Linked DNA regions of Acetivibrio cellulolyticus CD2. The protein of the gene in region 2 interacts with the protein of the main gene of each other region in a pairwise test. Links are inferred from orthologs where the notes say so. Each region holds a gene or a part of one and is shown on either strand. Other genes may lie near its edges.

The links.
Region 1: the proteins of ACECE_RS0212440 (region 2) and ndk interact in binary tests that used the Escherichia coli proteins (3 or more experiments, as listed by UniProt). The link is inferred for Acetivibrio cellulolyticus CD2 from one-to-one orthologs.

What each region holds. Positions count from the first base shown.
Region 1 is NZ_JH556658.1:837,578-845,562, reverse strand. The notes cover bases 2,500-5,490. They hold ndk (nucleoside-diphosphate kinase), read right to left. Parts: upstream 4,204-5,490; coding sequence 3,796-4,203; downstream 2,500-3,795. Other genes in these bases: ACECE_RS0219115 (glycoside hydrolase family 9 protein), read right to left, coding at 4,497-5,490; ACECE_RS0219125 (CheR family methyltransferase), read right to left, coding at 2,944-3,729; ACECE_RS0219135 (YkuS family protein), read right to left, coding at 2,500-2,582. Also shown: Fe-S cluster assembly scaffold protein NifU, read right to left, coding at 1-309; cysteine desulfurase NifS, read right to left, coding at 311-1,492; ACECE_RS0219140 (RrF2 family transcriptional regulator), read right to left, coding at 1,630-2,079; more of ACECE_RS0219135, read right to left, coding at 2,295-2,499; more of ACECE_RS0219115, read right to left, coding at 5,491-7,379; ACECE_RS0219110 (glycoside hydrolase family 9 protein), read right to left, coding at 7,406-7,985. UniProt on the Escherichia coli protein: Major role in the synthesis of nucleoside triphosphates other than ATP. The ATP gamma phosphate is transferred to the NDP beta phosphate via a ping-pong mechanism, using a phosphorylated active-site intermediate.
Region 2 is NZ_JH556657.1:68,749-76,471, forward strand. Bases 4,995-7,723 are described here. They hold ACECE_RS0212440 (5-formyltetrahydrofolate cyclo-ligase), read right to left. Parts: upstream 6,781-7,723; coding sequence 6,208-6,780; downstream 4,995-6,207. Other genes in these bases: rpoN (RNA polymerase factor sigma-54), read right to left, coding at 4,995-5,248; ACECE_RS0212435 (CPBP family intramembrane glutamic endopeptidase), read right to left, coding at 5,251-6,189; ACECE_RS0212445 (DUF2085 domain-containing protein), read right to left, coding at 6,807-7,418; ACECE_RS0212450 (zinc ribbon domain-containing protein), read right to left, coding at 7,477-7,723. In the rest of the region: ACECE_RS0212405 (DNA polymerase IV), read right to left, coding at 1-358; ACECE_RS0212410 (dockerin type I repeat-containing protein), read right to left, coding at 569-1,420; ACECE_RS0212415 (recombinase family protein), read right to left, coding at 1,727-3,250; ACECE_RS0212425 (hypothetical protein), read left to right, coding at 3,556-3,864; more of rpoN, read right to left, coding at 3,881-4,994. UniProt on the Escherichia coli protein: Involved in the removal of 5-formyltetrahydrofolate.

The DNA.
Region 1 (7,985 bases), on a different replicon or contig from region 2:
GGAGCAGTGCATCTTAACAGGAGGAAGACCATCTAATGCTTCAGCAACAGCCTGATTTGTAATTTTGAGAGCCTCTTCAACCGTCTTGCCAACAACAAGCTCTGTAGCCATACTGCTGGTTGCGACTGCAGCTCCGCAGCCAAATGTTTTGAATTTGGCATCTTTAATGATATCGTTCTCTATTTTCAGATATATTTTCATAATATCGCCACATTTAGCGTTTCCTACTTCACCTACACCGTCAGCGTTATCAATTTCGCCAACATTTCTAGGGTTCATAAAATGGTCCATTACCTTTTCACTATACATATTAATTCCCTCTTTTCACCTTTTCATATAATGGGGACATTTCCCTTAATCTTTCAACTATTAATGGCAACACTTCCATCAGATAATCTACATCTTCATGAGTATTTTCATCACCAAAAGTCACTCTTAATGAACCGTGAGCTATCTCATGAGGTAAGCCAATTGCCAACAATACATGGGACGGATCAAGCGAGCCTGAAGTACATGCAGAGCCACTCGATGCCGCAATTCCTTTCATATCAAGCATTAATAAAAGAGATTCACCTTCTATAAACTCAAAAGAAAAATTAACATTGCCGGGCAGCCTCTTATATCTGTCACCATTTAGCTTCACAAACGGTATTTTTTTTGTAATTTCTTCAATAGTCCTATCTCTTAATTCCATCAATTTTCTATTATACTGCTCAATGTTCTGTGTTGCAAGCTCAATTGCTTTTCCAAGTCCAACAATTCCAGGCACATTCTCCGTACTTGCTCTTCTTCCTCTTTCCTGGGCACCGCCATGAAGGAATGTTGTAATCTTAACGCCTTTTCTGATATATAAGGCACCTACACCTTTCGGACCATAAAATTTGTGGCCTGAAAGGGATAATAAATCTACATTTAATTCATTAACATTTATAGGTATATTACCTACAGCCTGTACAGCGTCTGTATGGAAATACACATTTTTTTCCTTTGCAATTTTGCCAATTTCAGCTATAGGCTGAACTGTTCCAATCTCATTGTTGGCATACATTATTGTTATCAATATTGTATTAGGTTTAATTGCGTTTCTTACCTGTTCTGGTGAAACCAATCCGTTTTCATCTACAGGCAGGTAAGTAACTTCAAATCCATCACTTTCAAGATACTGGCATGTATGAAGCACTGCATGATGTTCTATTGCTGTAGTAATTATATGGTTTCCCTTATCTCGATTTGCATAAGCTACTCCCTTAATAGCCCAATTATCTGCTTCAGAACCGGAACCTGTGAAAAATATCTCTCTTGTTAGTGCACCTAACGATTTTGCGACCCTCTCTCTTGCCACTTCTACAGCTTTTTTACTCTCTCTGCCTATACTGTATATTGAAGAGGCATTACCGAACTTATTTCTGAAATAAGGCATCATTTCTTCAATAACCTCAGGCTTTACAGGAGTTGTTGCTGCATGATCAAAGTATATTATTCTGTTATCCATATTCAGTGCTCCTTACTTATTATTTAAATAAAAATATATTAGAATGTTCTATAAGTCTCGTTATTATTATATTGCTTTTTTATTTATTCCCTATAAAATTAGTTTAAAGCAAAAATATCTTACTAAATTTGTAGGGATTATATATTGAATATATATCCTTTGCTTTCATTATTCTTTGTATATTCTTCTATAAGGTCGTAGAGTGTTATGGAATCAACTACTTCATTAACCTTGTCCCTGATTTTTTCCCATATTATTCTGGTGACACATTGATCCGACTTTGTACATTTAATAGGATCATCCTCAACTACACACTCAACGGGAGCAAGTGAACCTTCAAGTGCTCTCAAAATGGCTCCAATTGTGATGTTTTCAGGACTGTTGGCAAGTATATAACCACCTTGTGACCCTCTAACACTTTTAACATGACCTGCCTTTCTAAGGGTCGCAAAAAGTTGTTCCAAGTAGTTTTCAGAAATATCCTGTCTTTCTGCTATACTTTTCAACGCAACAGGACCTTCCCCGTTATGAAGTGCAAGGTCAAGCATGGACTTCACACCGTAACGTCCCTTAGTAGATAGTTTCATTAATAGTCCTCCAATTCCAAGTACTTTACTTGGTATTTCTATCATAAGATTAGCATTGAGAACTTTATTTGTCAATAGAATTTAAACTTTATTTTAAGGCATGAACGAAAAATTACTTACGCTTTTTTGCGGGACACCCATGCGAAGCATGCGTGTTGTAGCAAAATTATAGCGGAAGTTTTTTTCATTATGCCTAAGGCATAAAAAATACAACATTAAAAAAGCGGACTATAATATCTTGTATTTAGCATATCTGCTATCTCTCCTACCGTCTTGCCAAGAGAATTCACCATAAATACTCCATAATTTGATCTTTTGCCCATGGTCATTTCCGGCATGTTGTTCCTTGAGACATATGAGATTTGAAATGAATTTCCCTCGTATACAATTGCATCAATAGGATAATTATAGCTCTCTATATCCACTACTTCAAAACCTTTCTCTCTAAGTCCGGATTTAATACTATCCAATCCCTTTTGAACAGCTACTATAATAAAAACCACCTCCTGCTATAAGTATTAGCAAAAGGTGGTATTATTATACAGTTCTGAATTTCATACAAAACCTATTGTTTTTTATTCATAAAGATAAGATAGTATGCAATGATGATTATATATAAAGTAAAGCTAGCTGTAAGGAATTTTTGGAAAGTTACCAAATTGATAATCAAAAGTAAAAAACCGGCCAGCAAAATCCAGGCCATTATCCTTCTTTTCATGATTCTCTCCCTTCGTTTTATGATAAATATTCTTAAAATTGTCTAGTACAGCTCGATTTTAAGACATTCGAGTTGCAATTTTCTTAAATCAAAACTAAAAATTAATTTTATTCTATACGATTTTAATACATCTGCAAAATGATATCTCAAATCAAATCTTTCTCCTTTTGATAGAAAAAAGTTTGCAAAGACTTAAAACAGTATTTACTACAAAGGATTATCTGTTCTGTGCTGCCTACAAAGAGCACTCCACCAGTTTTTAGTGAGTTGCTGAACTTTACATATATATCAGTTTTTGCTTCTTCTGTAAAGTAAATTAAAACATTTCTACATACGATAAGGTCACAATTTGTGGGATAAGGATCAGCAAGCAAGTTGTGATGTTTAAATTCGACGCACTTTTTTACCTCATCCTTTATCTTATATAAATTTCCTTCAACATCAAAATACTTTCTTTTATAGTCATCAGGTAGATTTGCTACACTTTTGTCTAGATAAACACCAGCTTTTGCCTTTTCAAGTATATCCTTATCAATATCTGTCGCAATTATCTTAATTTTACTAAGAGGCAGCATTTCATTTAATACCATAACCAATGTGTAAGGTTCATCACCGCTAGAACATGCAGCACTCCAAACCTTTAGTTCTTTGTTCTTTTCAAGCAGCATCGGTAGTATTATTGACTTGAGTTTTGTCCACTGTTCAGGGTTTCTATAAAATTCCGAAACATTAATCGTCATAAAGTTGATAAACTCATTATACAAACGTACATTGACTTTTAATGCCTCTACATAAGAAGAATAACCATCAAAACTATTCTTACTGATAAGAGAGTCCAGTCTTCTCTTCATTTGTTTTTCTTTGTATGCACTAAGATCAATTCCCGAGAGTTTATATATCTCCTTTTTAAAGCCTTCATAATCCATTATCATGGGATCATTCTCCATTCTCTTTTAGCATACTTTTATAAAATGTTATTTTAAATAGCTTACATATTATTATACTAACGATGGAAAAAACCTTTTAATTTCCAACTCAGCACTATTAACTGAGTCTGAGGCATGTACCAAGTTTTCAAAACTGTGATAACCAAAATCTCCTCTAATCGTACCAGGTAATGATTCAAAAGAACTTGTTTTGCCAAGCATATTTCTAACAATACCAATAGCATTTTCGCCAGTTATGATCATAACAACAACAGGGCCTGAAGTCATATACTTTATCATATCTTCAAAAATCGGAAGAGCTTTTACATGAGCATAATGTTCAATAGCAACCTCTGTTTCAATATTCATAACCTTCATATGAGTAATTGTAAGATTCTTTTTTTCAAACCTGAAAATGATTTCTCCGATAAGCTTGCGCCTAACCGTATCAGGCTTTAAGATAACTAAAGTCCTTTCCATATATTCTCCTTATGAATTGATATATTTAGATAGACTAATATTCTAATTTTAACATATTTCATCAAAAAAATAAAGATATTCCTAAATAAAAATCACGGTGGATATTGAGTACAACCACGTTTTCAGAAATTCACTTTCTAAAATTTTAAATACGGGAACTATTTCATAACATAACCTAATCTCATCATCAGTATAGATATAAAATTTCTATACCAGATGATGAGATTAAGATTCATAATGCTCCAGCCCGTTATTCTTAATTGTAACAGTTTTTAAGCTGCCAACTAAATAAACTAAAAAGAAGTTATCTTTCCAAGAAGGTACATTCTAAGAAATGCAAAATCGATTGCATTAACAGTTTTATCTCTATTTACATCTGCTCTATAAGTATAAGTCTCTTCATCAAATTTAACAAGCCCAAGCAAATACATTCTCATGATGGCAAAGTCAATTGAATCAACTCTTCCACTAGAGTTTAGATCACCAATAATGATATTAGTTAAAACAGGTTCAATACCATATTTAAGATCATCTTTTACATAAGCAGTAATTTTGCTATTATCCCCAAATGTGTCGGCCATTTCGGAATCGTATGAATAGTCATTTGTCTGGTTATAAACCGAGGTACTTTCGATTCTAAAAGGTATAGCTCCGGTACTTCCACCAGGTGCAAGTTTACCTGCTTCTTTAGTAAAGGATATTTCGCAATATGTATCTGCGCTATCTACCGGATTATCTATATTGTAGAAACTCCCGGTTACATTTTCCGTTTCACAAGCGGCATATTCACATGTAAAAGAATTCTGCTCGCTGCCGTCATTTGTAAACCAATAGCGAACCTTTATGTCCGATAAATTTATCGGATTAGTTCCGGTATTCTGGATATTTATTGTTGATCTTATAGTGTTTTTAGCCAAATTCTCCGTTCCGCACTTATAGGATACCTTAATAGAAGAATTGCCATCTGGAGTTGCACTAGGGTCAATTGTTGGAGTCGGTGTAGGGCTCATCTTGGGAGGTTCCTCTCCGTATACCTTTACACCATTCAAATATACAGGTACATTTTTATTTATTGAATAAGTGTTTGTAGCATTTTGCTTGCTATAGTCATTGGATGAATCCCAGTGAGTTATGTAATTTGGGTCCTGTTTCGCTCTAAACGAAATTTGCAGCTCTCTGTCTCCGTATATTTTCTTGCCGCTCCAATCCAATTCATAATAATATGTTCCTGCATCATCCCATTTGAAAGGACCCCTGTATGTAATAGGTTCCTGTTGCATTGATATCTGTTCGTCGTATTCAATAGCAAATATAACATCGTCTATACTTTGGCCGAATTCTAAAAGTTCACTTATATTAAAGAAATATCTTACCATCATCCCTGTTTCATAATGAGGGGGCTGACAGGATTCATTATGCACTCTTAAAACGACTTGAGTACTATCTTCCGTTTCACGTGCTAATTTTACCTCACAATAGTAATCGTCAGCTCTTGGTTCTTTAGGTGGGAAATTCGCTATTGGCTCCTGCCCCTCACCATAGTATTTATACAATCCTGCACAGGCACCTACAAAGGCAGCATTATAGTCAACGGCAACTTCGTTGTAAGCGTACTCAGTGGTTGAATCCATATGATAATCATTTAAATCAGGTCCGCCTGCCAGAGCTCCCCATAAAATATGCCTGTGTTCCTCAGGATCATTCATACTATTTGTTTTTGATCCGTGAGCTGCTCTGTGGTGTGGATGATGAGCAAAAGGCAAGCCCTGCTCATAACCGTAACCAACTATATAGGAATATCCCATAGGGTTTCTTCCCATAAGATACTCCATTTGGCCCTTTGCCCATTCACCGAAATCCGTCCTTTCGGGATGGTATTTCATGTAAACTAGTGCTGATAATTGAGCAGCTGCATTGTAACGGGCCGATCCCCAACCGTTTATCATTGAATATCCAGCAGGTGATGTTTTATAATAATTTGTATCTTTCGGGTCTTCATGTTTTGCAGCACCACCTGACAGATACTCTACATTCCAGCGTGCAATAAAGTTATACAATTCATTGTCAGGGAATAACTGATTAAGCTTCAAGAATGTTCCTCCCCATACTGCATCCCAACAGTGTACCCATGAATTATACCAGATATTTTGTTTAAAAGTTTCGGGTATTATCCTTTTCATATACCCGATATAGTTTCCTGTTTCATCAACCGCTGTTATATCCTTTATGTAATCCATGTTTTCAGTACACTGATAAAGCCATACTGCTGCCCACGCCAGTTCATCCTCATCATAATCCGAGGTGTAGTAGCCGTCACCATTATGTTTTCCTCTGTACTTCTTTGCAAAATCATACATTGCTTTGGCAACAGTCAGGCATTGTTCAGCATATTTCGGGTCGGTATCCTTAAAATTCATATATGATGTACAAAGTGCTGCAGCGGTGCTGGCACACACATCACTCCCTGGAGTTTCAGCAGTAGCAAAATCAGCAGGTCTCGGAATGTTTTCAGGATATAGTTCCGGAGGTCCCCAGTAGGTATGGTCAGCATCTCCTTCTCCTACCATGTAACAAAAAGCAATCAAATTTCCATCACCATCAAGAAAAGAGCAACGTAAAAAAGTATCAGTAAAATACTTTAAAATCTCAATCATATGCTCCTCTTCTCCAATTGCCTTGTAGGACTCCCGGAATTCATTAAAGCCCCATCCAAGGGTACTGGCTGCATAGCTCTGAGGAAGGCCGAACCGGACATGGTCTCCGGCATCGTGAAACCCACCATGTAAATCTACTGTCCCATCTCCATCAGGATCAATAATGTTTCTATATTTTTCTAAAAAAGCCTTTGAAAGCGATGTGTCAGCAAGAGGTATTTTTTCATCACCTTCATGGCAGGAACCTCTCCACTCAAGCCTTCCACCTTTATCATAACCAGCATCAGTTCCGCACTTTTCTGCGTCATAAAAATAAAGTGATTTTTGCAAGGCTTCTGCAAAGTTGAAGTAATCATAATTTTCCCAGCCTTCAGCGGGCGTAAAAGTCTCTGGTGGTGCCTCTGCAAATACTGCACCGGATGAGAAAAGCTGTCCAGTAATAAGGACAAGAGACAAAAAGATTGACAGTCTGCCACGGCTTTTGATACGAATTTTTATTCTTTCTTTTTGTACATTATACATTTCATACCCCTCCCAGTTTTTTTCTTTTACTTTTCAACTGGTAACTTAGTGATAATACCCAACATATATTGTCTCATAATACCAAAATCTATTGAGTTAAAATCACCATTATTGTTTAGATCCCCAGCCTTTATGCCATTTTCATAAGGGAACGCATCTATCATACCAAGCAAATACATCCTCATAACTCCAAAGTCTATTGAGTTTGCAGAACCGTCCCCATTTACATCTCCATATATATAATCTGAAGATGTTGCGGTTGGAGTTGGAGTGACTTTTGAAGTAAACGTTGGAGTTACTTCAGGCCCTTCGCCTGACGGATTCTTCCCTGAAACCTGAACTCCATTTTTGTATATAGGGATATTTTCCATTCTTGTATAAGTGCTGGTTAACCCTACAGTGGAAAAGTCGTTTGAAGAATCCCAAAGTTTACTTTCATAATTGTAAATAGCAAATTGCACATAGGTTCTTGCATACAACTTATCATTAGGGAAAGTGATTTCTACATAATAAATACTTTTGTCCTCATCCCATGGCTTAATTGAAGATATTACAGCTCCAGCAGGCGAGTAATACACTTTAGTAGTGAATTTGGCAGGATTAATT
Region 2 (7,723 bases):
TTCCAAAAAGCTTGGATGATTCAGTGACGTCAAGCCAACATTCATCAATTCCAAAAGATTCTACCAGGTCCGTATAATAACTGTAAATTTTTCTTGCCTCTTTACTAAAATAAATGTATGTCTCATAGTCAGGTCGCATGACAATCAAATTCGGGCATTTCTGCTTTGCCTGCCAAATTGCTTCTCCAGTTTTAACACCATATCCTTTTGCAATTAAATTCTTTGTTAAAATAATCCCATGCCGCTGCTCGACAGATCCCCCAACTGCTACGGGTTTATCCCTTATTTCAGGATTTTTCATACATTCAACACTTGCATAAAAGCTGTTTAGATCTGAATGTAGTATAATTTTTTCCATAACACCACCTGCTATATATAGAATAGCACGAACATATGTTCGTAGTCAAGATTAATTGATAATATTATATGATATTATCAATTAATGAGTAGAATGAGTAGAAAAAATTAGTCGACGAGGCTGTTGCCCATGTCGACACTATATTGAAACAAACCCAGTAATGGATGATTTGCTAACCTTATACTGGGTTTTGAGCTGTCAAATATTTATTTATATTCCATCTTTCTTCATCGCCTCAACTATTTTACAGTGATTTATCAGATCTTGATCTGATTTAACCTCACTGGTGTAATTTAGGCCGTATGGCCAAAAATGCATACTATCACCTTTTAATACAGCACTGTTGTCTCCTGTAATTGCTCTTATCTCTGCAGTTGCATAAGTACCAGTGTAAACATTATTAACTATTAAAGAAGACCATTTGCTAGATGTTCCAACTCCAACGGTGTGGGCAATTTCATGCATAGCAGTAATATGGTTCATGTAACTGCGGTTTGAACCAAATCTTATAGTACCGTTTATATTTCCATCAGCTGTTGAAACCGAAGTTTCATAAACAATCTTAAGTGATTTCTTTATTGTTGTATAATCGTTGTAGAATGATACCGCTTTATCCATAGCACTCTGTATTTTATCATAGGCATCTTTCTGGTCATCTGTAGGGTTTGAAACCTTTTCCAGCGTGTATGTAACATTTCCCTTCTTAGGAGTTGAGGTCGGCACAGGAGTTGCTATAGGTGTACCATCTGCTGGAAATTTAGTAATAATACCTAACAAAAAACTTCTCATAAGCGCAAAATCAATTGAATTAAAGCTTCCATCTGCATTTACATCCGCTATCGTCATCCCATTTGAAACAGGAAACCCAGAACTAATTCCCAACAAAGAACTTCTCATCAACGCAAAATCAATTGAGTCTACCTTGCCACTGCCATTGACATCTCCATACACCACCTCTGCCGAATGAACAAACGATGAAAAAGATATACTCAACACTGTTATCAATAGAAACGCTACAATTTTTACTATAATAGGTTTTTGAAATAAAACTGATTTAATCATAATATTTGCCACCTCTCCCCTAATAATTTTTCACCTTATACAAATGCGCAATATCCCTAATTTTTTAAGGAGTATGATTAATTATATCATTTCAATTTAAGAGTATTAAGTTCATATTTATTATTCTGCAATGTGATATAATACAATTTATTACCATTACCCCAACAATACTCAGTTGCAATAATATTTCTATTTTCAGTTAAATAATCTTCTGAATTAAATATGGTTGTTTTTTTCTTATTCTCTAAATCATATAAATAAATGCTAGTAGGAGTATTTCCTAGCTGATATGCTATATATTTTCCATTAGTAGTTATACTCCACTATGATCCCCCCAGACTTTGTAAGCCTCTCCCGATCGTCTGAAGCTACCAAATCTCCCCAAATCTCAGCCGAATATTTATCTCCCGAATCAAAAATTACGACTTTACCAACAACCGTTCTTATAATCTCATTCGTAATCACATCAGAACTTACCTTTCTTTTTAGCATATCCACTATCTCTGAAGTATCCGGAATGCTTAAGCTATTTTTCTTTATATCCTGTATTTCCCCTCTTAATAATCCAACTTTTTCTTCCAGCTGTTTATTCATCCTTATAAACAAATCCTCAGATATCTTTTCATCAAGCCTATCCTGGTAAAGCATCTCCTGCTGTCTGAGTTTTAGGTTGAGTTGTTTATTTAACCTCTCAATTTCAACCTGACTATCATCATTGGAAAATAACTTTTCTATTCTCCCCATCAGCTTTGAATCTGCCTCAATTCCTTCAACTAACTTTAAAAGGTCCTCCATTACAATATCAATCAGTTCTTTCTCCTTTATATGATGGCTGGTGCAATCCGACTTTCCGTTTTTGCCATAACTGCTGCAAATATAAGACATAGGTCTGTCTTTCCTCATTCTCGCAAACATTGCACTCCCGCATCTACCACAATATACAATGCCTCTAAAAAGGTGTATAACCCCTTTATGTGGACTAGAATCCACACTCTTATCATCCCTCAGCTTCTGAACCCGGTAAAATTCGTCTTTACTGATTATTGCATCATGTGTATTTTCCGTTATCACCCACCTATCCTCAGGAAGGCGCCTCGTCTTTTTGCTTTTAAAGCTTATCCTTTCACTTATTCCCTGCACAGTATCCCCAATGTACACCCTATTGCACAATATCCGCCTTACACCAACAGGATTCCAGGTACTCTTTGAAGGTGAAGCACAACCCCTTTGATTTAAATAACCTGCTATATAGCTATACCCCCAACCTTCCTGGTAGAGCCTGTATATCTCCTTTACCACTTTTGCCTCATCCTGATTTACAATCAGTTTATTTTTTTCATTCGGAGACTTTATATAACCAAAAGGTGAATTACCAATGTATTCACCCTTTTGTATCTTAAATCTTATATTTGCACGTATCTTTCGCGAAATATCTTTTATATACCTCTCATTGTACCAAGTGTCAATACCAACCGTATCATTGTCCTTCAAGCTATCATATCTTCCATCATATGTAATTACTCTGACATCGTTTTCTTCAAGGTAGTCCAAAAACAAAAGAGTCTTTGCATTATTCCTTCCTAGCCTGGACAAATCCTTAACCACCAGCAGGTTTATAACACCCTTCGAAACATCGCTTTTAAGCTGTTCAATCCCTTTTCTTTCAAATCCTGCACCCGATACATTGTCATCAATATATGTCCTGACTATACTGCCTAAATTCCTGCTCTCAATAAAGTCTTCCAGCAACCCCTTCTGAGTTTCAATAGTCTCGTAATTCTGCTCATTATCATCTCTGCTTTCACGGACGTAAATGCCTATTTTATACAATTCCCCATGTATGGTTTTACACTCCCTTTCAGCAGTTACGCTTTATATCTTGTCACCTAAGAGCACTTTCGCTATTTTTACCAGAACCTCCTCCACTTCCAATTGCCTTTTAAACTTCTTTATAATAATTCTGGATTCCTTTTTTTTCTTCATTTTCAAACAGAAACACCTTTAAATCTACTAAGAAATATATATGCTGAAATTTGCAATAATAAAAATTGTCCATAGCGCAAATCCCCTGTTGAATATATATTTCTTTTATGTGTATAATTATATTAATAAAACTTACATTTGAGGGTGATCAAATGAACGGTGAAATTCCTGAGAAACTCAGGTACTTCTTAAAAAACGGCATAAAAGACGTTGATGACGGTTATGAATATGCCTCAGAGCTAAATAGAATTCTTAATTCAGATGAATGCCAGACTTCCCTTTCCGGAAAACAAATTGAATTATTGAGAGAATATGCTGATAAGGCAAGAAAAGTAGGAGAAATAAATTACTATTCAGAGCAAAAAATTAAGGATTTAGAGAGGGAATTTTTCGGTGAGAATGGAATTCTTGGATATCTTGGGGAAACTATAGCTCCTTCCAAACCTGTGTGGCCCTTTTAGGAAACAATATTTTTCCTTAATACTTCTTTCTCTTTGCAGCAACAGGTATGTTTAGTTCGGTTCTGTACTTGGCAACAGTGCGGCGCGATATTTCCATGCCGCACTTTATAAGAACCTGAACAATCTCATTATCATTTAGCGGAAACTTTTTATCTTCTGAATCTATAATTTCTTTTATTTTTAACTTAACATTCTCACTTGTCATATCTTTGCATGTGCTTGTAGAAACTCTTCCCGGGAAAAATAATTTCATGTCAAAGATTCCCCATGAACATTGAAGAAATTTTCCACTGACAGTCCTGCTGACAGTCGATTCATGCATGTTGATATCTTTTGCAACGTCCTTCATCGTAAGAGCTTTTATATGGTCTTTTCCCATTTTAAAAAATTCAACTTGATGCTTAACAATGCTATCAGCTACTTTACTCAATGTTATCTTGCGTTGCTCAATACATTTTATCAGCCACTGTACACTGTCTATTTTGGATTGAATGAATTTTTTTGCTTCAATGTTTATATCTTCCTGCAGGATTGTTTTGTAGTAGCCGCTTATATTCAATATTGGCAGCGCTTCTTCGTTTATAATTGCTTGAAACTTTCCATCTATCTCTCTTACAACTACATCCGGGATAATAAACTTTATATCCTCATACTCATAAAACTCCCTACCCGGCCTTGGCTCTAGTGATCGGATAATCTCATATATCTGTACAACTCTCTCTAAGCTAATACCCATACTCTTTGCGATATGCGTTATCTTATTGTTCGCCAGATCCTCAAGATGATTTTCAATTACATCTATAACTTCCCTGTCCTTATTTCCCATTTGAGCAAGCTGGATTCCAAGACACTCTTTAATACTCCGGGCACATACTCCTGGTGGGTCAAAAGTCTGAATAAGACTCAAAACTCTTTCAACTCTTTTTACGGGAACGTTAAAAAATGAAGCCGCTTCACTAATCATTACAGCCAAATATCCATTGTGATCAACATTGTCAATCAGATATTCGCCTACTTCCATATCCTTACCCGTGACATCTGAAGTATGAAGTTGAAGCAGGAGATGCTCTTTAAGTGAAATTACCGTAGATGCCCTATCAACTGAAATATTCTCAATTGCTTCTTCACTATTCTCATTATAGTTCCAGCTGCTTATATAATCATCATTTGAATAATTCTCGTAGGACATTGGAAACAAAATTTCTTCTTTTCGTTTTATATCATTTGGATTAACTTCTAAGGCAGGGTTTGCCTCCATCTCATCTTCTATATATTCAATAAGTTCTCTAGAATTCATTTTTAATATTTCAAACGCCTGCCTTAATTGCGGCGTAAGAATTATTTTATGGGATTGAACAAGACTCAAATCAAAATTGAAATCCAAAGTTATCCCCCCAAATAAAGAGTAAGCAGATACAACGCTGTAGATAATGTATATAATGCAATTACAATAATTACGGGCCAATGGGAAAGTATTGAAATTACATCATTTGCAATAGTTGTTTTTGATTTTCTAATACTATATTTCCCTTTGGTAACAGAATTAAAACATAACAACAGCAAAAATATAAAAAAGATACTTACGGCCCCAAATGCCAATGTATAAAACAAATCCTGCAGTGTATAAAAGCTTGAATCTTCCTCTACGTTTCTCATTGAATATTGCAGCAGTGTAGCCAGAAAGTTATTCATAAAATGAGCTATTGCCCCTGCAAATATGGAATTAGTCCTCACTACATAGTACCCAATCAGCAGTCCTAGAAATATAGGTCCTAATAAGTTGGTAATATCAAAATGGAAAACACCAAACATTATCGAAGAGATGACAATTGCTTTCATTGTGCCCCTGCTCTCATAGGCCTTAAGCAAAAGTCCCCTGTGTAGGATTTCTTCACATATTGCAGGTGCTACCGCTATTACAAGTATTGAAACGAGTACTTCTCCAAGATTTTGGGGTATTGGTATTGAAGTATCTTCAGGAGTGGGGCCAACAAATTGTAAGATATAAGCAATTATTGAATTTAAAGATGTAGCTGCATAAAAGGCAGGCACAGAAATCAATATTATCAGGAACGACGGTAATACCCCCGGGCTGTTAAACCTTAGTGTTTCCTTAATATTTACCCCCTTTCCGATCATATAAAATAATGCCGGAAACAGAATACAATAGAACTGAAGCATTAAAAGCAGCAACAACATGTCATCATCAAGGAAATTGCCATAAAACCCGTTTACTATCTCAATAACAATAGAAAATAATATATTTATTATTGCTACAAATAAAAAAACTTTATTTGCACCGGTAACCGCTACTTTATTATTCACTATAATAACCCCTTCTGCCTATATAATTCTCTCCTCTGTTATAACAAAATCTAAGGGTATATCATGTTCTTCAACAGGAATATCATCATATATCTGAAATTCAAAAGCAATTCCAATCTTAGTACAGTCAGGCTTAACGGCCTCAAGAAATCTATCATAGAAACCTGCCCCATAACCTATTCTATTTCTGCCTGTGTCAAATGCAACTCCCGGTACTATGACCAAATCAATTTCTTTCACGTTAAAAACCCTGGCACTATCCTTTCTTGGCTCTAAAATTCCAAATACACCAGGCATTAAATCGTTCTCCAAATTCACAACCTCATAGGGTACAACCTTTTTTATTCCATTAATTGAATCAACCAGAGGCAACACTACTCTTTTTCCATGTTTGAAACAATAGTCTATTATATATCCGGTCATTACCTCGTTTTTGAAGTCCATGTAACACATTATTGCTTGACTTGCTTTAAATGAATCCAACTTAATAAGTCTTTGAGCTATTTCAAAGCTTTTACTCTCCACTTCTTTTCTGGATGCACTTTTTCTATAGCAAGCAACTTCTTCTCTTATAAGCTTTTTAGTTCTCAACTTTCCTCACCTTTAAAATTTCCAAATTATAATATCAGTGATCTTATCGGCCCCAATAGCAAGCATCTTAATACATATAGCAATCCGAAAGCAATTATAGTCAAAACCGAAGCATACAAAACACTGCTTTTAGGGTTCCCAATATTTAACATCTTAATCAAAGTAAAAATAAACCTTCCAATTATAAATACCAACCCAATTATACTTGCAGTTGCAACTATTGCCCATCTTAGTATACTAAACCTTAGAATGACAACGCATACCAAAATATTTATAAAAGACAATATGACTACGTCAATCCAACCATCAATTATTTTTAATTTGTTAGCCTCATAAACTTTAAAATTTGCAGCCGGAATAAGCAAAATACCCATAGACATGCCAAAAAAAATCCCTGTCACCAGCCTTATAATATTATCAGTCTGTCTTATAGAAATATACGAAGTGACAGCATCGACCATCATAGGAATCATTAATATAGCTAATATTACACTTATCCCTGTCGATGGAACCCTGTCAGATCTAAGTTTTCCTCTGACAATACAATATACCAGTACAATAAAAATCCCCAAGTATATACCCGTATCCCTAGCACAAAACGGTAGGGGCATTCCATCAATAAAGATAGTTCTCTCCATCAGTTGATGGCACACAAAACTCCCAATTAAATAGTATATTCTTGAAATCATAACTTGGCTAGCTATTTGACAATGCGCTTACTAAAACACAACACGAGGCACACATTAATACAAAAATAATCAGGGAATTGACTAAAAGTGCCAATCCAAAGGACTTTTTATCAGTATCATCTTCAGAATTCATAAAAACAATTGCAACTATGACGCCGACCAACTGGCCGATCCCCGGTATAAGGTTGCATATTGCTGTTAAAAACACTTTCATTGCATTGCTTAAAGAAGGCTTTCCCTCTGCACTCTGTCTG